2 regions of the Streptomyces gobiensis genome follow, and region 1 is predicted to be linked to the other one. Evidence: riboswitches for the same ligand, from Rfam matches in the RefSeq annotation. Region 1 holds a riboswitch; the other holds the start of a gene.
The links. A riboswitch is a leader RNA that binds a small molecule or an ion and turns the genes downstream of it on or off. The one in region 1 is predicted to bind thiamine pyrophosphate.
Positions count from the first base shown of each region.

Region 2: it holds a riboswitch for thiamine pyrophosphate, as region 1 does, so the genes downstream of both, thiO (glycine oxidase ThiO) here and test1122_RS20415 (thiamine ABC transporter substrate-binding protein) in region 1, are expected to answer to the same signal.

Region 1 covers NZ_CP086120.1:4,364,999-4,369,265, reverse strand. Annotated here, with positions in the region: gene test1122_RS20420 (ABC transporter permease) at 1-265, opposite strand, end outside; gene test1122_RS20415 (thiamine ABC transporter substrate-binding protein) at 328-1,407, opposite strand; TPP riboswitch at 1,403-1,525, opposite strand; gene rlmN (dual-specificity RNA methyltransferase RlmN) at 1,585-2,697, opposite strand; gene test1122_RS20405 (phosphatidate cytidylyltransferase) at 2,864-3,964, opposite strand; gene frr (ribosome recycling factor) at 4,001-4,267, opposite strand, start outside.
Region 2 covers NZ_CP086120.1:778,953-783,219, reverse strand. Annotated here, with positions in the region: gene test1122_RS03615 (thiazole synthase) at 1-574, opposite strand, end outside; gene thiS (sulfur carrier protein ThiS) at 580-780, opposite strand; gene thiO (glycine oxidase ThiO) at 777-1,922, opposite strand; TPP riboswitch at 1,919-2,031, opposite strand; gene test1122_RS03600 (NAD(P)/FAD-dependent oxidoreductase) at 2,094-3,335, shown strand; gene test1122_RS03595 (Rv2175c family DNA-binding protein) at 3,392-3,757, shown strand; gene thiE (thiamine phosphate synthase) at 3,874-4,267, shown strand, end outside.

The DNA of each region.
Region 1 (4,267 bases):
TGACCACGGCGCGCAGCAGGTGCTTGCCGGGGAAGTCGAAGCGGGCGAAGACATATGCGCTGGGCAGTGCGATGGCCAGGGTCAGCACGGTCGATGCCACCGCCTGCCAGACGGTGAACCAGATGACCTGTCCGGTCTCCGGGGCGGCCAGCACCTCGCCGAGACGGGCGAGCTGCCACTGGCCGCCATCGCGCAGCCCACGGGAGACGATGGCGGCCACCGGATAGCCGAAGAAGAGCGCGAAGAACGCGATGGGCACGGCCATCAGGCCCAGCCGCACCGCGGTAGCGCGCCCGGCCACGCTCTTCTGAGGCTCCTTGGGCGGGCTTACTTCACCAGCGAGGACCACTGCTTGACCCACTGCTCCCGGTGCTGCGCGATCCTCTCCGGGGCGACGTTGTGCGGGTCGGCGATCCGCTCGCCGTACTTGGTGAAGACCTCAGGCAGCTGGGCGTCGTCCCGGACCGGGTTGACGAACATCTTGAGCGGCATGTCCTCCTGGAAGGCCTTGCTGAGCAGGAAGTCCAGGAGTTCCTTGCCGCCCTTGTCGTTCTTGGCGCCGTCGAGCAGTCCGGCGAACTCGATCTGCTGGAAGCAGGTGCCCGTGGAGACGCCGGTGGGGGCCTGCTCGGGGTTCTTGCCGCCGCCGTAGAACACCTCGGCAGGCGGGCTGGTGGCGTAGGAGACAACGAGCGGCCGGTCGCCGTTCTTCTTGCCTCCGGCGGAGCCGGTGAAGCGGTCGTCGTAGGCCTGCTCCCAGCCGTCGACCATGTCGACGCCATTGGCCTTGAGCTTCTTCCAGTAGTCCTGCCAGCCATCTTCGCCGTACCGGCCAACGGTGGCCAGCAGGAAGGCCAGGCCGGGCGAGGAGGTGGCGGCGTTCTCGGTGACCAGGAGGTTCTTGTACGCCGGCTTGATCAGGTCATCGAGGGTCTGCGGCGGGTCCAGCTTCTTGTCGGCGAAGTACTTCCGGTCGTAGTTGACGCAGACATCGCCGGTGTCGATGGGGGTCACCCGGTGCTTGGCCGCGTCGAGCTGGAACTCCTCGGGGACCTTGGCCAGCCCCTTGGCCTCGTACGGGGTGAACAGCTCCGCGTCGAGGGCGCGGGAGAGCATGGTGTTGTCAACGCCGAAGAAGACATCGCCGCGTGGGTTGCCCTTGCTGAGGATCGCCTGGTTCACGGCCGATCCGGCGTCGCCGCCACGCAACACCTTGACCTGGTAACCGGTCTCCTTGGTGAACTCCTTCAGTACCTCTTCGGAGACTTCGAAGGAGTCATGGGTGACCAGGGTGACGGTCTTCGACGCCTCCTTGGAGGCCTCCGGGCTACCGCAGGCGGCAAGCGCTGCGGCGCCGAGCGTACTGAGAACGGCGATGCCGACGGCACGCCGAAAGCTGGTGTTCATATGGTGCTGGACTCCCTACGCCGGTACTAACCGGATCAGGTTCGAGGGTCTGCGGCTGTCTCCGCTCTCCGAGCGGTTCCGCACTCTCAGCGCTGCTCGCGCTCCCCTGTCAACGGTGTTTGGTTATTCGTTCGGTTGTTCGTACGGGCGAACGATACCAGTCGGCGGCAGCGCGGCTCAGCGCTCGGTCGCCGCGAGCTGACCGCAGGCTCCGTCGATCTCCTGGCCCCGGGTGTCCCGGACGGTGACCGGCACTCCGTGCGATGCCAGGGCCCGTACGAACTCGGCCTCGTCCTCCGGGCGGGAGGCCGTCCACTTGGAGCCGGGGGTCGGATTGAGCGGGATCAGATTGACGTGCACCCGCTTGCCCTTGAGGAGCCGCCCGAGCAGATCGGCGCGCCAGGCCTGGTCATTGATGTCCCTGATCAACGCGTACTCGATGGAGATCCGGCGACCGGACTTGGCCGCGTACTCCCAGGCCGCGTCCAGCACCTCGCGGACCTTCCAGCGGGTGTTGACCGGGACGAGGGTGTCGCGCAGCTCATCGTCGGGGGCGTGCAGGGAGACCGCGAGACGGCACTTGAAACCCTCGTCGGCGAAGCGCAGCATCGCCGGAACGAGGCCGACCGTAGAGACCGTGACCCCCCGCTGCGAGATGCCGACACCGTCCGGCTCCGGGTCGGTGAGGCGGCGGATGGCACCGACCACACGGTTGTAGTTCGCCAGCGGCTCGCCCATGCCCATGAAGACGATGTTGGAGAGCCTGGCCGGGCCCCCGGGGACCTCGCCATCGCGCAGGGCGCGCATGCCGTCGACGATCTGGTGGACGATCTCAGCGGTGGACAGATTACGGTCCAGACCCGCCTGCCCGGTGGCACAGAAGGGGCAGTTCATACCGCAGCCCGCCTGCGAGGAGATACACATGGTGACCCGGTCCGGATACCGCATCAGCACGGACTCCACCAGCGTCCCGTCGTGCAGCCGCCACAGGGTCTTGCGGGTGGTGTCGTCGTCACACGAGATATGCCGCACCACGCTCATCAGCTCGGGCAGCAGCTCCGCCGCGAGCTTCTCGCGGGCGGCAGCGGGAATGTCCGTCCACTGCGCCGGGTCATGTGCGTACCGGGCGAAGTAGTGCTGGGACAGCTGCTTGGCACGGAACGGCTTCTCGCCGATCGCGGCGACCGCCTCCCGGCGCTCGGCGGGGCTGAGATCGGCAAGGTGGCGCGGTGGCTTCTTGGCTCCGCGTGGCGCTGCGAAGGTGAGCACGCCTGGGGCGGGCGGTGCCATAGCGGAAACTCCTCATTGCGACGAGGTCAGGTGATCCCCGCTGTTGCGGGGCCGAGGGCAAGGCGATGCCAGCACCCGGAGACCTCACGGGACCATCCCCGCAGCCGCGGGGCAGGAAAAGAGCTCACCGCCAGCGCGGTAAGCCCTTCCAGGGTAACGGCACGCCCTAACCCGCGCCGACGAAGATCACCAGCAGTAGCCACACCACCGGGGCCGTCGGCAGCAGCGAGTCGAGCCGGTCCATGATCCCGCCATGGCCCGGCAGCAGTGAGCCCATGTCCTTGATGCCGAGGTCCCGCTTGATCATGGACTCGCCGAGGTCGCCCAGCGTCGCGCTGGCCGCGACCGCGAGGCCCAGCAGCAGGCCCTGCCACCAGGTGCCCCCGTCGATCAGGAAGTGCAGGCACAGTGCGCCCGCGGCCATCGAGAAGGTGATCGCGCCCAGCAGTCCCTCCCGGGTCTTGCCGGGGCTGATCCGCGGAGCGAGCTTGTGCTTGCCGAACTTCCAGCCGACCGCATACGCACCGGTGTCACTGACCACGGTCAGCAGCAGAAAGGTCAGCACCCGCCAGGCGCCGTCGTCCGCGGCGAGCATCAGCGCTACGAAGGTCGCGAGGAAGGGGACGTAGAAGGCGGCGAAGACCCCCGCGGTGACATCCCGCAGATAGTCTTCGGGCGGCTCCGTCATCCGCCAGACCAGTACGGCGAGCGTGGTGAGTGCCATCGCCACCCAGGCGCCCTCGGCTCCGCGGACATATCCGGCGATGACCATCGCCGCGCCGCCGATCGCGAGGGGCACCAGCGGTACCCGGATCTGCTTGCGCTTGGCGAGCTGTGTGGTCAGCTCCCACAGGCCCACCACGACGGCGACCGCTATCACGCCGACGAAGATCTCCTTGCGGAGGAAGAGCGAGGCGAGGATGACGGCGCCCAGACCGGCACCGACCCCCACGGCTGCGCGCAGATCACGGCCCGCCGACTTCTTCCCGGAGGCAGGCGGGTGCGGGGCGAGCGGCTCGGGCGGGCCGGGGCGCTCGTCCCGGAAGAACGGGCCGTTCAGCCGATGACCGTCGTCATGACCGTCGCGGTTCTCCTGATCACCGCCGTCGGCACCGGGCACGATGGGCATAGGCTCAGTTTGCGCCCTATGCGCCCTATGCGCCGGATCGCCGACGCCGTACCCGGAACCCGCCAACGGCGCAGGTCCCTGATCGGGAGGACCCCAGCGTCCGGGACTCGGGGTCGCCCCCCAGGGTGAGTCGTTCACTGAAATGCAGCCTTAACCTCAGACCCCTCAGATCCCTCAGACCTCAAGCAGCTCGGCTTCCTTGTGCTTGAGCAGCTCGTCCACCTGTGCGACATGCTTGCCGGTGGTGTCGTCGAGCTCTTTCTCGGCGCGGCGGCCCTCGTCCTCGCCGACCTCGCCGTCCTTGATCGCCTTGTCGATGGCCTCCTTGGCCTTGCGGCGGACACTACGGATCGAGATCTTCGCGTCCTCCGCCTTGCTCTTGGCGACCTTGATGAACTCCTTGCGCCGGTCCTCGGTCAGCTCGGGGAAGACCACTCGGAT
Region 2 (4,267 bases), 3.6 Mb from region 1:
TGCCCGCACCCGCGTCCAGAATGACCGGGACCCGGGCCCGCTCGGTGATCAGCTGAAAGTTGTGCGGATTGCGGATGCCGAGCCCGGAGCCGATGGGCGAGCCCAGCGGCATGACCGCGGCGCAGCCCACGTCCTCCAGCTTCCGGGCGAGCACCGGGTCGTCGTTCGTGTAGGGGAGGACGGTGAAGCCGTCGTCGACCAGGATCTCGGCGGCGTCCAGCAGCTCGATCGGGTCGGGCAGCAGCGTGCGCTCGTCAGCGATGACCTCCAGTTTGATCAGGTCGGTGCCCAGCGCTTCCCGGGCCAGCCGGGCGGTGAGCACCGCCTCGCCCGCGGTGAAGCAGCCCGCCGTGTTGGGCAGTACACGGATGCCCAGTCTGTCCAGGACGGAGAGCACCGAGCCCTGCACGGTGGGGTCGAGCCGCCGCATCGCCACCGTGGTCAGCTCCGTACCGGACGCCGCCAGTGAGCGCTCCAGCACATCGAGACTGGGCGCGCCGCCCGTTCCCATGATCAGCCGGGAGGCAAAGCTGGTGTCACCGATGGTCAGCGGATCGGGGGTCGCGGGTGTCACGGGCGTCAGCCTCCTTGGACCGCGGTGAGGACCTCAACGCGGTCGCCGTCACCGAGGGTGGTGTCCGCCCACTGGCCACGTGGCACGACAGCCTCGTTGACGGCCGCGGCGACGCCGCTGGGGGCGGTGGTCAGGGTTGAGATCAGGGCGTCGAGGGTGGTCCCGTCGGGGGTGACGCGGTCTTCGCCGTTGATACGGATCCTCATGCGGGCTGCTCCTGAAGCGCGTCCGAGAAGCGTCGGGCGGTGAAGGGGCGGGCCTCTTCGGGGAGTTCGCCGGTGGTCAGCGACTGGGCCAGCGCGTCGCCCGTGACCGGGGCCAGCAGGATGCCGTTGCGGTAGTGCCCGGTGGCCACCTGGAGGCCGGGCAGCGCGGTGGGGCCGAGCAGCGGCGCGTTGTCGGGGGAGCCGGGGCGCAGCCCCGCGCGGGTCTCCACCAAGGGCAGCTCCGTGATGCCGGGGACCAGCTCATGCGCGTCCCGGAGGAGTTCGTAGACGCCGCCCGCTGTCACCGTGGTGTCCCAGCCCAGCTCCTCACTGGTGGCACCCACGACCAGTTCGCCGCTGGCGCGCGGCACCAGATAGACATGCCCGCCGCGTACCACGGCCCGTACGGTCCGGGAGAGAAAGGGGGCGGAGGCCCGTGGGATACGCAGCCGCAGCACCTGGCCCTTGACCGGGCGGACCGGGGGCAGCACCTCCGCGGGGACCCCGTCGAGGCGCCCGCTGTCGCTGCCGGCGGCGAGCACTACCTGGTCGGCGGCCAGCTCACTCCCGTCCGCCAGGACGACCCCGGTGGCCCGGTCCCGTACGACCGAAAGGCGCTGCGCCCAGCCGTGGCGGAACACCACCCCGGCCCGCTCGCATGCGGTGAGCAGCGCCGTCGCCAGCCGCCGCGGGTCGGCCTGGTGATCGCCGTCCACCCGCAGTCCGCCGCGCACGCCCGGGGCGAGCATGGGCTCCAAGCGGCGGCATTCACGGCCGCTCAGCCACTGTGAGTCCAGCCCGCAGCGCCGCTGGAGAGCGTGCAGCTCCCGCAGATGCGCGCGGTCATCGGCGTCCAGGGCCACGGCGAGCGTGCCGCAGGCGCGGTAGCCGACCTCCTGGCCGCTGGCCTCCGTGAGCTCCGCCGCGAAGGCCGGATAGCGCTGTGCGGAGGCGAGGTTGAGGGAGAGGAGCGTCTCCTCCCCGTAGTGCAGTTCGCTGACGGCGGCCAGCATCCCGGCCGCGACCTGTGCGGCTCCGCCACCCGGCGCCGGGTCGACGACCGTGGTACGCAGTCCGCGCTGTGCGGCCCGCCAGGCTGTCACCAGCCCTATGACGCCACCGCCGATAATCACCACATGCATGGGCGCTGTACCCCTCCCTTCGCCGGCATGACCCGGATCAGGTTCCTACGGTCGGAGGCCGCCAGCCTCCCTCTCAGCCCGGTACGTCCGGGCTCCCGCGAGTGCGTTTTGTGACGCCCACCCTACTGTGCGGCCCTGCACCCGCTGAAGGGGGAGTTCTAAAGTGATCGTGTGACCCCACGCAGCGAGCACAGCGAACAGCGCGTCGTCATCGTCGGCGCCGGAATGGCCGGAGTCCAAACCGCCGTACAGCTACGGGAACAGGGCTGGTCCGGCGCCGTCACCCTGATCGGCGCCGAGCCACATCAGCCGTACGACCGCCCGCCGCTCTCCAAGGCGGTACTGATCGGAAAGGCCGAAGGGTCCGCCTTCGACATCGACTTCCAGGCGCTCGACATCGAACTGGTGCTGGGCCGGGATGTCACCGGACTGCGCCCGGACGAGCATGTGCTGAACACCGAGGCCGGTCCGGTGCCGTATGACCGCCTGGTGATCGCTACCGGCGCCGCGCCGGTAGCGCTGCCCGGCAGCGAGGGCGTGCCGGGTGTGCATCTGCTGCGCACCCTCGATGACGCGGAGCGGCTGCGGCCGGTGTTGCAGGCGCAGCGCTCCATCGTGGTGGTCGGGGCGGGCTGGATCGGCGCGGAGTTCGCCACCGCCGCCCGTGAGGCGGGCTGTGCGGTGACCGTGGTGGAGGCCGCCGACCGGCCGCTCGCCGGGGTGCTGCCCGCCGAGATCTCCGGCCATATGCGCCGCTGGTACGAGGAGTGGGGCGTCACCCTGCGCACCGGGGTGGCCGTCGCGGCGGTCCGGCAGGGCGAGGTCCAGCTCGCCGACGGCACGGTGCTGCCCGCTGGGGCGGTAGTCGTCGGTATCGGCGCCCGTCCCGCCACCGCCTGGCTCGCGGGCTCCGGCGTGGAGCTCGCCCCGGACGGCTCGGTCCTGGCTGATGAGCGGCTGCGCACCTCGGTGCCCGATGTGTACGCGGTCGGGGACTGCGCCTCCTTCCCCTCCGCCCGCTATGGCGAGCGGCTGCTGGTCCACCACTGGGACAACGCCCTCCAGGGCCCGCGCGCGGTCGCCGCCGGCCTGGTCGGCGGGGACTCCGGCCATGCGGTGGACGGCGGGGGAGGGGTCTATGACCCGGTGCCGTACTTCTGGTCCGAGCAGTTCGGGCGCTTCGTCCAGTACGCCGGGCACCATACGGACCGCGATGAGCTGCTGTGGCGCGGTGACCCGGAGAGTGCGTCGTGGTCGGTGTGCTGGCTGCGGGACGGGATGCTGAACGCGCTGCTGGCGGTCGGCAGGCCGCGTGACCTGGCGCAGGCCCGGAAGCTCATCGAGCAGGGGGCGTCCCTCGACCGCGCGCTGGCGGCGGACGCGTCCGTACCGCTGAAGAAGGCAGTCGTATAGCCCAGCCGACGCAGGTGGCGGTGACGTTTGTCGGCGGCTGATGGCAGGCTGGGGGTGTGACCGAGATTGACGCAAAAACCGATGCTCTCGTCCCCGCCTGGCTCACCCTCCCCGATGTCGCCGAGAAGCTCGGCGTCGAGGTGACGCGTGTGCGGCAGCTGGTCAAGGAGGGCCAGCTGATCGCGGTGCGCCGTGGCGAGAACCGTGTGCTGATGGTGCCCGCCGACTTCATCGGCGAGAACCGGATCGTGAAGGGTCTCATCGGGACCATCACGCTGCTGAAGGATGACGACTTCACCGATGAGGAGATGCTGGAGTGGCTGTTCACGCCTGATGACACCCTGCCCGGCACCCCCGCGCAGGCACTGCGCGAGAATCGCGGGACCGAGGTGAAGCGCCGCGCCCAGGCCCTCGCCGTCTGACATCCACAGCGGTTCATAGCGACACATAACGATCCGTAGAAACGATACGTAGCAATGAACGGCATACGGGCCGCCAGGCGCGGCCCGTATGCCCCACCCAGGGGGGAAGCCGCCTCATGGCCGCACGAGACCAGCTCGACCGGGCCGACCAGCTCCACCAGCTCGCTGACGCCCGGCTCTATCTGTGCACCGGTGCCCGCAAGGAGCAGGGAGATCTGCCTGAGTTCCTGGACGCGGTGCTGGCGGGTGGCGTGGACATCGTGCAGCTGCGTGACAAGGGCATGGAGGCGGGCGAGGAGCTGGAGCACCTCGCCGTCTTCGCCGAGGCCTGCCGACGGCACGGCAAGCTCCTGGCCGTCAATGACCGGGCGGACATCGCGCACGCCATCGGCTCCGATGTGCTGCATCTGGGGCAGGGCGATCTGCCGGTCCCGGCCGCCCGCGCGGTCCTCGGCGGTTCCCCGGACGAGGTGATGATCGGCCGTTCCACTCATGCTGAAACCGAGGTGG